3 regions of the Undibacterium sp. Di26W genome follow, and region 2 is predicted to be linked to each of the others. Evidence: predicted binding sites of a transcription regulator. Region 2 holds the regulator's gene; each other region holds the start of a gene.

Region 1 (4,361 bases), on a different contig from region 2:
GATACACATCGGCATCGCCTATGCCATATTCATTCCTGGCGTAACACAGGGGTGAACTGCCATCACAGCAACCACCGGACTGAAAGAATAATAGCGGACCGTATTTGTTTTGCAGCGCACCGATAAATTCCAGCGCAACAGGTGTGGCGGTGACGCGGGCAGGTGCGTTGGTCATTTTTTTCTGTATCCTATGTTTTTTTTGTTACTTCATTTAACAAAAATCCAGATATAAATTCCCTCCCTTTCAAGGGGAGGGTTAGGGTGGGGATGGGTTTCAGTTGATGGGCCATTATTCCATTTTCTGAAGAACCCCATCCCCATCCCAACCTTCCCCTTGAAGGGGAAGGAGCTAAAAATCCTGACGGTTTCCTGCTTTCCTCTGTGCCTCTGTGTTGAGAGGTCTTGAACTTAATGATTGCTAAAAGAATCCCATCGCATTCGGGTTATAGCTCACCAGCAGGTTTTTGGTCTGCTGATAGTGATCCAGCATCATCTTGTGGTTTTCACGACCGATGCCGGATTGTTTGTAACCGCCAAAGGCCGCATGGGCTGGATACAGATGGTAGCAATTGGTCCAGACACGGCCAGCTTCTATGGCGCGACCCACACGGAATGCGCGTGAACCGTCGCGTGTCCACAAGCCAGAACCCAGACCATACAAGGTATCGTTGGCAATGGAGAGTGCTTCTTCTTCATCCTTGAAGGTGGTGACCGACACCACGGGCCCAAAGATTTCTTCCTGGAAGATGCGCATCTTGTTATGACCCTGGAAGATAGTTGGCTTGACGTAATAACCCTTGGCCAGATCACCATCCAGCATATTTCTTTCACCACCCAGCAAGAGTTGTGCACCTTCCTGTTTGCCTATGTCCAGATAAGACAGGATTTTTTCCAGTTGTTCCTGCGATGCCTGCGCACCTATCATGGTCGTGCTGTCGAGAGGGTTGCCCTGCTTGATGGCGGCGACACGCTTGACGGCTCTTGCCATGAATTGATCGTAAATGGATTCCTGTATCAACACGCGCGAAGGACAGGTACAGACTTCGCCCTGATTCAACGCAAACATGGCAAAGCCTTCCAGGCATTTATCGAAGAAGGCGTCATCATGATCCATGACATCGGCAAAGAAAATATTCGGCGATTTACCGCCCAGTTCCAAAGTCACGGGAATGATATTTTGCGACGCATATTGCATGATCAGGCGACCGGTTCCGGTTTCACCTGTGAAGGCGATTTTGGCGATACGTTTGCTGGTCGCCAATGGCTTGCCGGCTTCCAGACCAAAGCCGTTGACGATATTCAAGACACCGGGCGGCAATAAGTCCTTGATCAGGTCGATCAAGACCATGATGGAAGCGGGGGTTTGTTCTGCCGGTTTCAGGACGATACAATTGCCTGCAGCCAGTGCCGGTGCCACCTTCCAGACTGCCATCAGGATAGGGAAATTCCAGGGGATGATTTGCCCAACCACACCCAGGGGTTCATGGAAATGATAGGCATATGTCTGGTCATCAATTTGCGCAACTGAACCTTCTTGTGCACGTATGCAGCCAGCGAAATAGCGGAAGTGATCGATGGCCAACGGGATATCCGCCGCCATGGTTTCGCGTATGGGTTTGCCATTGTCTATGGTCTCTGCCGTTGCCAGCAGGCTCAGATTGGCTTCCATACGGTCGGCGATTTTATTGAGTATGTTGGAACGTTCCGCCAGCGAGGTCTTGCCCCAGGCTTTCTTGGCTGCATGGGCGGCATCCAGTGCCAGTTCCACATCTTCTGCCGTTGAACGCGCAACTTCGCAAAAAGCCTGGCCGATGACGGGGCTGATATTCTCAAAATATTCACCCTTGACCGGGGCTACAAATTTGCCACCGATAAAATTGTCGTAGCGTTTGGCGAAAGGATTGCTGATACCCAGTTTGCTGATGTCTGCCATGTTCATGATGGTGATCTCCGTTGTTTGTTAGAGGGTGCGCATAAGTAATGCGACACATCGATAACAACGCAAACGGCGTGCCATGCTGGAGATGTTGAACTGGCGAAATAGTTGAGCGTAAGCGGCGGATGAATTCCCTCCCCTTGAAGGGGGAAGGAGCAAATACGGCAAAATATTCAGATAGGAGTAACTGACTACTTGTGTTGCAGCAAGCGCGAGCTTGTCACATTATTTCGCAACACCGGTCAGACTGTCACAATTTGGGACAGTTGGATAAATCACATATTCCTTCCCTTCAGGGGGAAGGAATATGCAGGCTGCAATATTATTACCCACGCAATTTCGCAAACGCCGCCGCCATCGCATTGCCAGCAGGTGCTGGTGCCTGGGCTTGTGAACGGTGTTGATTCAAGCGCTTGGCATCGTTACGGTCGCCGCGCTGTTCAGGTTTGCTGCCTGCTACCGGTGCCGCATCTGTCAGACGCATGGTCAGCGCGATACGCTGGCGTTTGACATCCACTTCCAGTACCTTCACCTTAACCACCTGGCCAGCCTTGACCACGGTATGCGGGTCTTTGACGAAGGTGTTCGACAGCGCCGAGATATGCACCAGACCATCCTGGTGTACACCGATATCAACAAAAGCGCCAAAGGCGGCCACGTTGGTGACCACCCCTTCCAGTATCATGTCTGGACGCAAGTCCTTGATTTCTTCCACGCCATCTTTAAAGGTGGCGGTAGTGAATTCAGGACGTGGATCCCGACCCGGTTTTTCCAGTTCGCGGATGATGTCGGTAATGGTAGGCACGCCGAATTTTTCGTCGGCATATTTGGCCGGGTTCAGGGATTTAAGTAACCCAGCGTCGCCAATAACACCCTTCACGTCCTTCTTGATATCAGCCAGGATTTTTTCTACCAGCGGATAAGATTCAGGATGGACTGCGGATGCATCCAGCGGGTTGCTGCCGTTCATGATGCGCAAGAAACCAGCGGCCTGTTCAAAAGTCTTGTCGCCCAGACGTGGTACTGCACGCAAGTCAGAACGTGAGCTGAACATGCCCTTGGCATCGCGGAAATTGACGATACTTTGCGCCACGCTGGACGACAGGCCGGAGACACGCGCCAGCAAAGGTGCAGAAGCAGTATTCACATCCACACCAACCGCATTTACGCAGTCTTCGACAACTGCGTCGAGCGAGCGCGCCAGTTGGGACTGGCTGACATCATGCTGGTATTGACCCACGCCGATGGATTTGGGATCAATCTTCACCAGTTCAGCCAAAGGGTCTTGCAGGCGACGCGCAATCGATACAGCACCACGGATGGATACATCCAGATCAGGCAATTCTTTTGAAGCGAATTCGGATGCGGAATACACAGATGCACCGGCTTCAGACACGACGATCTTGGTCAGCTTGAGTTCAGGCTTGAGCTTGATCAGGTCGCCCGCCAGCTTGTCGGTTTCACGCGAAGCCGTGCCATTGCCGATAGAGATCAATGAGACATTGTGTTTGGCCGCCAGTTGCGCCAGGACGTGCAGCGAACCATCCCAGTCATTGCGTGGCTGATGCGGATAGATCGTCGCATACTCAACCACTTTGCCAGTAGCATCAACGATCGCTACTTTGACACCGGTACGCAGGCCAGGATCAAGACCCATGGTGGCGCGCGGGCCGGCAGGTGCTGCCAGCAACAGGGCTTTCAGGTTACGGGCAAAGACATTGATGGCTTCGATTTCTGCGGTTTCACGCAGCTTGCCCATCAATTCAGTATCCAGATGCATGAAGACCTTGACGCGCCAGGCCCAGCGCACGGTATCGACCAGCCATTTGTCGGCAGGGCGGTCTTTCTGGCTGACACCAAAGCGGGCGGCGATGCGGCTTTCGCATGGGTTCAGTGGGGCATCCCATTTTGGTTTTTCTTCTTCGCTGTCCAGACGCAGGGTCACCGTCAGCATTTCTTCGCGGCGGCCACGGAACAGGGCCAGCGCACGGTGAGAAGGGATAGTGCCCAGGGTTTCGGAATAATCAAAATAATCGGCAAATTTTTCACCCGCCTCTTCTTTGCCAGCGACCACCTTGGATTCCACGATGCCGTGGTCATTCAGATATTCGCGCAAGGCTTGCAGCAGAGTGGCATCTTCAGCAAAGCGTTCCATCAAGATTTGACGGGCACCATCAAGCGCGGCTTTGGCATCTGGCACGCCGGGGTTGTCGCCATTGTCGGTGGTGAAGGCCGGTTTCAGATAGCTTGCTGCTTCTGTATCCGGGTTCAGCATGGGGTCAGCCAGCAAGGCATCGGCCAGTGGCAACAGCCCGGCTTCAACGGCGATCTGGGCCTTGGTGCGGCGTTTGGGTTTGTATGGCAGGTACAAATCTTCGAGACGGGTCTTGTCTTCGGCATGGGTGATGGCATCCAGCAGTACCGG
Region 2 (4,361 bases):
ACAGCCATCGGCATGGAGGCCAACAATTCCACCCAGCATCTGGCCCTGCTGAGCAAGGTGCGTATTCACTTGAAAAAACGTGAATATGCTCCCTCCACACCATCCAAATAGAGAAAGCGATATTTGCCAATGAAAAATATGAAATTGACACGCTCCCTTGGCCCATGCCTGGGACTGGCCTGTTTTGCATTAGTGCACACGCCTGCAAGTGCAGAAAAAGCTGACAGCCTCAAAGAAACAGTCATAGAAGCCGGTTATTCTGAAATAGACGGAAAAAACAGCGTACGCGTCTTGTCCAAAGGCGTGCAACTGGTGCGCGGCACCCTGATCGTCAATTCAGAAAAAGCCGTCGTCACCGAAGCCCCGAACGGTGACGAGTTTGTCGTGCTGACCGGCGGAGTCAGCAAAAAAATAAGCTTCCGGCAAAAACGGGATGGCGGCCCGGATCTGTGGGTAGAAGGCGAAGCCGATCGCGCTGAATACAATCAGACGACAGAAATCGTCAAGTTCATCTCCAAAGCCAAGATCCGCTATCTGGAAGGCAAGAAAGTCACCCAGGAACAGGAAGGGGAATACCTGTCCTATGACAGTAAAAATGATATCGCTGTCGGTACCAATTCAACCACGGGCCAGCATGTAGACGGTGCTGGCCGCGTCAAAATCACCCTGCAACCCAAACAGACCAATTAAATGACTGCCACGCCTAGTACCTTGATCGTCAAGGGATTGCAAAAACGCTACGGTGCGCGCCAGGTGGTGCGCGACGTCTCGCTGGAAGTGAAAAGCGGTGAAGTGGTTGGTTTGCTGGGCCCGAATGGTGCCGGCAAAACCACCTCCTTCTACATGATCGTTGGCCTGGTGCCATCTGACGCCGGCGATATCACGATCGACGCCGTCAATATCTCACAACTGCCGATACACCAGAGAGCCGTGCTGGGTTTGTCCTACCTGCCGCAGGAAGCGTCCGTATTTCGCAAGCTGACGGTAGAAGACAATATCCGCGCCGTGCTGGAATTGCAAAAAGATGCCAATGGAAAATTTCTTTCAGAAAAATCCATTGTCAAAAGACTCAATGCCTTGCTGGCCGATTTGCAGATTGAAAAGATCAGGGAAAATCAGGCGCTGTCACTATCAGGCGGCGAACGCCGGCGGGTAGAAATTGCCCGCGCCCTCGCCACTAATCCGCGCTTCGTCTTGCTGGATGAACCCTTTGCCGGTGTTGACCCGATAGCCGTGATTGAAATCCAGCGTATTGTGCGCTTCCTCAAGGAGCGCGGTATCGGCGTGCTGATTACCGACCACAACGTGCGTGAAACCCTGGGCATCTGCGATCACGCCTACATCATCAATCAAGGCGCTGTACTGGCCAGCGGCAAGCCAGACGACATCATACAAAATGAATCCGTGCGTCGCGTCTATCTGGGAGAACATTTCCGGATGTGACGGGAATCATCATGAAACAAAGCCTGCAACTACGCACGTCCCAGCATCTGGCATTGACGCCTCAATTGCAGCAATCTATACGCTTGCTGCAATTGTCCACATTGGAATTGCACCAGGAGCTGGAAACCCTGCTCATCGAAAATCCCATGCTGGAGCGTGTGGATGATCCGCTGGACCATGCCGTGCGCCTGTTGGCCGATGGTGCCATCAATACCAGCAGCACCGCCGCCGATGCAGGTATGGAAGCCCCTGCATCCCGCGAAGAAAGCAACAGTACTACGGAAGTTCAGGGTGATGCCGATAGCGCCGTCAGTAACGAAGCCCTCAGCGCCAGTGAAGAGGACTGGAGTTTTGATGACGTGCATCATGGCAGCAAAAGCAGCGATGATGAAGATGGTCGCCCGCAACTGGGTGCTGCCCACATCACCCTGCGTGAACATCTGCAGGAACAAATGCGCCTTAACCTGCGCGAGCTGCGTGACCGCGCCCTGGTCGAGTTGATGATTGATGCCATTGACAACAATGGCTACCTGACAGAAACCCTGGATGAAATCCATGCCAGCCTGCCACTGGAATTGTGCGTGGAGCCAGAAGAGCTGGCATTTGCCCTGAACATGCTGCAGAGCTTCGACCCAGCCGGTGTGGGCGCTCGCACACCTTCTGAATGCCTGGCCCTGCAAATCAAACGCCTGCCTAAAATTGCTTTCGTGACACGCAGGCTGGCCTTGCAGATTGTCGAAACGCAACTGACTTTATTTGCACAAAGAGATTTCACCAAACTCAAGAAAATTCTCGACTGCGACGATGAAGATTTGCGCGACGCACAAACTGTCATCAGACTGTGCAAGCCCCGTCCGGGTATCGACTTTGCAGTCGATGAATCGGATTATGTGGTGCCAGACGTCATCGTCAAAAAATCAGGCAATGGCTGGCAAGTCACGCTGAATCAGGATGTCATGCCCAAATTGCGGGTTAGTAGCATGTATGCCAACATCATGAAGCAAAACCGGGGGGAAGGCGGACTCGGCTCACAGCTACAAGAGGCGCGCTGGCTCATCAAGAACATGCGGCAACGTTTCGACACCATTTTGCGCGTTGCACAAGCGATAGTTGAAAGGCAACGTAATTTTTTCACACACGGTGCTGTCGCCATGCGCCCCCTTGTTTTGCGCGAAATTGCTGATACACTAGGATTACACGAGAGCACTATCTCACGTGTAACAACTCAAAAATACATGCTGACCCCTCACGGCATGTTTGAGTTGAAATACTTTTTCGGCAGCCATGTCGCGACGGAAACAGGGGGAGAAGCATCTTCCACCGCGATACGCGCACTCATCAAGCAGTTGATAGGAGCAGAAGACCAGAAAAGCCCACTCTCTGATAGCAAAATTGCAGACATGCTGGGTGAACAGGGCATGGTAATTGCCCGACGGACAGTTGCCAAATACCGTGAAGCCCTAAAAATCCCCCCAGTGAGTTTGCGTAAATCTTTGTAAGCAAGTCCTTGTAATCACGGTTTGAATTGCTATATATGATTTAGCTCAAGGCAATAAGACAGCAATGAGCTTATCGTTACAGCAAGCAACATCACTATAGGAGCACAGTATGAATCTCACCATCAGTGGACATCACGTCGAAGTAACTCCTGCAATTCGTGAATATGTACATACCAAACTAGAACGTATCAGGCGACATTTCGACCAGGTCATTGATATCGCCGTCATCCTGACGGTGGACAAGCTCCGGGAAAAGGAAAAACGACACAAAGCCGACATTAATCTGCATATCAGTGGCAAAGATATTCATGTAGAAAGTCTGGCGCATGATCTGTATGCAGCGATCGATACACTGGTAGACAAACTGGATCGCCAGGTCATCAAGCACAAAGACAAAATACAAAACCATCAGCACGACGCCATCAAGCATATTCCTGATCCGGCATCGGCTTCATAAGACTCACCACCCCTGCCTTCGGGTTGCGGGTATCCAAAACAAGGACGCGAAAAGCGTCCTTTTTTGTTGGATGAATGGTTCTGAAATAAATCATATATTCAATCGCTAAATTGATTGCCCTCTGACAGGCTGTACAGGTATTACTGCCATTCCTACGTAGGCAGGAATATAGCGGGCAGGCAATCTAGCAACATTTGGCATACCGTGGTCTGATTTAATGTCAGGTCTGCATGCTTTACGTGTGTAGCTTTTATGTACTTACCCACAGTATTTAAGATTGCCAGCCGGGGGTAGCCCGGCAGCTACTCCCTTTTCTTGCTTCGCCAAGAAAAGGAAGCAAAAGAAGGCGACCGAGGCGTCGTCGCCCCTGCGGGGTTCCCGTTTGTGCGGTACAAAAAATGGGAAGATCCGAAACTCGCTACGCTCAGACATCGGCTCTTCTATTTCCATTTTCTGTACCGCACAAACGGCGTCGACACATCGGAATTGTTAAATTCAAAAACAACCCCAAAGTCAAACCCAACTGCAACTGCAACTGCAACTGCAACTGCAACTGCAACTGCAACTGCAACTGCAACTGCAACTGCAACTGCAACTGCAACTGCAACTGCAACTGCAACTGCAAGGAGCATCCTTTACTTGCACTGTTTCCTCATATACTTATACATCCCGTGACGTGCATCGCTGACAAAGCTAAAATAGCAGCTTCATTCTCTACTGCATAGCCAATCACCATGAGCGAATTTGTCCTCACTTCTGTCAAGAACAACATAGGCTATATCACCCTGGACCGGCCCAAGGCGCTGAACTCATTGTCGCTGGAGATGGTGCGTGCGCTCACCACGACTTTGCTGGGTTGGCAAGACGATGTAAATGTACGTGCTGTGTTCATTCACGGCAGTAGCGAAAAGGCTTTTTGTGCAGGGGGCGATATACGTTTCTTTTATGACGTGGGTACCGCG
Region 3 (4,361 bases), on a different contig from region 2:
GAATTTTTGCGTGCAGCCTTCATCCGGTGCAATTGCACAGCCAGTGGGTAATTCAATATTCCAGTTGTGCAGTGGGCAAGCCACTTTTTCACCAAAGACGATACCTTGTGACAAGGGCCCACCCTTGTGTGGACACTTGTCCAGCAAAGCAAAAACCTTGTTTTCACTATTCCTGAAAATGGCCACATCCGGTTTGGCGGCACGGGCAACTACCCGTGCACCCAGTACGGGTATATCTTCAACACGACAAATTACTTGCCAATCCTGACTCATGTTTCTTTTCCTCTCAACTAAAACGGCGTTATGCTGGCAAGCGTTCAAACTGACGTGTATCGACCTGGGCTTTTTCTGGCTCATGCCATGGGTCAGACTCACCTTCCAGTGCAAACAGCAGACGCTGATACAGGTCTTTGCGACGCTCGTCGTCTTCCAGTATGATTTTCTTCACATAGTCAAGACCAACGCGGGCGAGGTAATGCACGGTACGTTCCAGATACCAGCCTTCTTCACGATACAACTGCAAGAAAGCGCCTGTATATTCCATGACTTCTTCATGGGTTTTCAGTTTGACCAGGAATTCTGCAACTTCGGTTTTGATACCTCCATTGCCGCCTACATAAATTTCCCAACCGGAATCAACACCGATGACACCGACGTCTTTGATACCAGCTTCGGCGCAATTACGCGGGCAACCGGATACAGCCAGCTTGACCTTGTGTGGCGAATACATGCGTGCCAGTTCGCGCTCCAGTTGCTGCCCCATGAGGGTGGAATTTTGGGTACCGAAGCGGCACCATTCACTGCCCACACAAGTTTTTACGGTGCGCAGGCCCTTGGCATACGCCAGGCCGGATGGCATGCCCAGATCTTGCCACACGGCGCGCAAGTCTTCTTTCTTTACGCCCAGCAAGTCGATACGCTGACCGCCGGTGACCTTGACGGTCGGTATCTTGAACTTATCAACGACATCGGCAATCCTGCGCAATTCGCTGGCATTGGTTTCACCGCCCCACATGCGCGGGATGACGGAGTAAGTACCATCCTTCTGGATATTCGCGTGTGAACGTTCATTGATGAAACGCGATTGCGGATCATCCTTGGCTTCACGCGGCCATGTAGAAATCAAATAATAATTGAGGGCAGGACGGCAACTGGAGCAACCGTTAGGTGTGCGCCAATCCATGAATTCCTGTACGCCAGCGACGGTCAACAGCTTGTTGGCCTTGATGGCATCACGCACTTGCTGATGGCTATGATCAGTACAAGAGCACATGGGTTTGACTTTCGACGCAGTCGAATAATCACCACCGGCAGTAAACATGATGATCTGCTCGACCAGGCCGGTACAGGAACCGCAGGATGCCGATGCCTTGGTATGCTTGCGCACATCATCCAGCGTGAACAAACCTTTTTCCTTGATGGCCTTGACGATGGTGCCCTTGCAGACACCGTTACAGCCACAGACCTCGGCCTCATCCGGCATGGCCGCAGCCTTGGTATGGCCTTCATGGCCGACGTCACCGGTATTCGATTCACCAAACATCAGGGAATCGCGGATTTCGGAAATGTTCTTGCCTTCGCGCAGCAATTTGAAATACCAGCTGCCATCCACGGTGTCGCCATACAGGCAGGCACCGATGAGCTTGTCGTCTTTCACCACCAGCTTCTTGTAGACGCCACCTATGGGGTCAGACAAGATGATTTCTTCGGTATCTTTACCACCCATGAATTCACCGGCAGAAAACAGGTCGATGCCTGTCACTTTCAGTTTGGTGGATGTGACTGAGCCCTGATAACGACCAATACCAAAATTCGCCAGGTGATTGGCGCAGACCTTGGCCATTTCAAACAAAGGTGCAACCAGACCGTACACTGTGCCGCGATGATTGACGCATTCACCGACAGAATAAATACGCGGGTCATAGGTCTGCATGGTGTCATTGACGATGATGCCGCGGTTGCAGTACAGGCCGGCAGATTCTGCCAGGGCTGTGTTCGGGCGTATGCCGACAGCCATGACGATCAGTTGCGCCGGGATTTCCAGGCCATCGGTAAAACGTATGGATTTCACATGGCCATTCTCGTCACCGGTAATGGCTTCGGTATTTTTTTCAAGCAGGAAATTCAGGCCACGGTCTTCCAGGGATTTTTGCAGCATCTTGCCGGCAACAGGGTCCAACTGACGTTCCATCAACCAGCCAGGCAGATGCACGACAGAGACACTCATGCCGCGCATTTTAAGACCATTGGCAGCTTCCAGCCCCAGCAGGCCGCCACCAATGACGACGGCGTGCGTATGTTTTTCGGCTGCGTCTATCATGGCATTGGTGTCATGAATATCGCGGTAGGCGATCACGCCCTTGAGGTCTTTGCCAGGTACCGGCAGCATGAAAGGAGTGGAACCAGTCGCCAGCAGCAGGCGGTCGTATTCGGTCTGGGTGCCATCTTCGGCAATCACGATGCGTTTGTGACGATCGATTTTGGTGATTTTTTTACCGAGGTGCAGGGTGATATTATTTTCTTCATACCAATCGACATCATTGAGCATGATGTCCTTGATAGTTTGCTCACCCGCCAGCACCGGTGATAACAGGATGCGGTTGTAATTGGCATAGGGTTCTGCACCAAAAACGGTAATGTCGTACAAATCCGGGGCAATCTTGATCAACTCTTCAAGGGTACGCACACCTGCCATACCATTCCCGACCATCACTAGCTTTAATTTCTTCATGGCTGCTCCTTTACATGTCTCCGCGATCTATAAGCAAGAGCAATGCCAGTTCGAAATTTCCGGGAAAACAACTTTTCCCGCTTTATTCAGTGCGCACCAATATAACCATATATAAAATAGCTTTGCACAGGGAAAACCAACAATTACTCAATCCCGTGATAAGTAATGCCACTTACTGAAGCGCAGCATAAAAAACCCTGGTTTTACACAAAATGAGCAGGCCAAACTAGTGCACTGCACCATTTAATTTACGCAACGCACGTTTTTCGCGCATTTTGTGCCGGATTTAATCATTGGTCGCTGCATATCCTGCACAATTTGATGGCACGGCACTTGCAAGTGGCATGATCGTTCATCATTGGAGCGATCATGCAAAAAACATCATTCTGGAAAGCTGGCCATCCGCCAACCCTGTTAGCGTCTTTCTTTTACTTTGACCTGAGTTTCATGGTCTGGGTTCTGTTAGGCCCCTTGGCGATACAGATATCCAAAGACCTGGGGTTGACAGCGGCACAAAAAGGCCTGATCGTTGCCACGCCTTTGCTGGCTGGTGCACTGTTACGTATCGTGATGGGTATTCTGGTTGATCATCTGAAACCTAAAAAAGCTGGCCTGATAGGTCAGGTCGTGGTGCTGGTTGGTCTGTGCTGGGCCTGGCTGGGCAATATACACAGTTATGAACAGTTGCTGTTCCTGGGTGTGATCCTGGGCGTGGCCGGTTCTGCCTTTGCCGTTGCGCTGCCGCTGGCGTCACGCTGGTATCCGCCAGAACATCAGGGTACGGCGCTGGGCATTGCCGGCGCGGGCAATTCCGGTACTGCTTTTGCTGCACTGTTTGCGCCGGCACTGGCCATCGCTTACGGCTGGTCGAATGTGTTTGGACTAGCCCTGATCCCGTTATTGGTGGCACTGATTGTCTACCTGGTGTTTGCCAAGGACGCGCCGGGTGACACAGCCAGCAAATCACTGGGTGAATACCTGGCGGTGCTGAAAGACAAGGATGCCTGGTGGTTCATGTTCTTTTATAGCGTGACCTTTGGTGGTTTTTCTGGCCTGGCATCGTCACTGACCATTTATTTCAATACCCAATATGGTTTGTCACCGGTACAGGCCGGTTATTTCACGGCTGCCTGCGTTTTTGCCGGTTCACTGGTGCGCCCGTTTGGTGGCCGCATTGCTGACCGCATCGGCGGTATCAAGACGCTGTCGGTGATGTACACCATTGCTGCAGCCTTCCTGTTTATTGCTGCGACTGGCTTGCAGTCATCCGTGGCGGCTGTGATTGTCTTTGTGATCGCCATGCTGGCACTGGGTACCGGCAATGGTGCAGTGTTCCAGCTGGTACCACAACGCTTCCGTAAAGAGATGGGCGTCATGACCGGCCTGGTTGGCATGGCCGGCGGCATAGGTGGTTTTTACCTGGCGGCCAGCATGGGTTACTCACGCCAGATCACCGGCAGTTATCAACTGGGCCTGTCGATTTTTGCCGGCCTGGCCATCGTCGCCCTGCTCGGTTTATCATTGGTCAAGAAACGCTGGCGCACCACATGGGGTTCTGCCGCCATGACCACTGCAAAAATCTGATCACCTGAAGGTCATCCCACACCATGCCTCTTATCGTCACCACCGG

The links. The regulator sigma-54, encoded in region 2, starts transcription at its own class of promoters, with help from an activator protein. The targets are predictions, from matches to a motif close to TGGCANGNAANCTGCTTT.
Region 1: adh (aldehyde dehydrogenase) is a predicted target of sigma-54. The motif match lies at 1,999-2,016, and genes of this name have one in related genera.
Region 3: nirB (nitrite reductase large subunit NirB) is a predicted target of sigma-54. The motif match lies at 2,762-2,779, and genes of this name have one in related genera.

What each region holds. Positions count from the first base shown of each region.
Region 1 is NZ_JBMPOR010000004.1:329,276-333,636, forward strand. Features, by position in the region: gene ACO0LM_RS07685 (DUF779 domain-containing protein) at 1-175, opposite strand, end outside; gene adh (aldehyde dehydrogenase) at 419-1,939, opposite strand; gene ACO0LM_RS07695 (Tex family protein) at 2,262-4,361, opposite strand, start outside.
Region 2 is NZ_JBMPOR010000017.1:52,227-56,587, reverse strand. Features, by position in the region: gene lptC (LPS export ABC transporter periplasmic protein LptC) at 1-111, shown strand, start outside; gene lptA (lipopolysaccharide transport periplasmic protein LptA) at 139-690, shown strand; gene lptB (LPS export ABC transporter ATP-binding protein) at 691-1,443, shown strand; gene ACO0LM_RS18845 (RNA polymerase factor sigma-54) at 1,455-2,942, shown strand; gene hpf (ribosome hibernation-promoting factor, HPF/YfiA family) at 3,052-3,399, shown strand; gene ACO0LM_RS18835 (hypothetical protein) at 3,840-4,031, opposite strand; gene ACO0LM_RS18830 (enoyl-CoA hydratase/isomerase family protein) at 4,134-4,361, shown strand, end outside.
Region 3 is NZ_JBMPOR010000006.1:161,591-165,951, reverse strand. Features, by position in the region: gene nirD (nitrite reductase small subunit NirD) at 1-273, opposite strand, end outside; gene nirB (nitrite reductase large subunit NirB) at 302-2,731, opposite strand; gene ACO0LM_RS09870 (nitrate/nitrite transporter) at 3,101-4,315, shown strand; gene ACO0LM_RS09865 (protein kinase domain-containing protein) at 4,339-4,361, shown strand, end outside.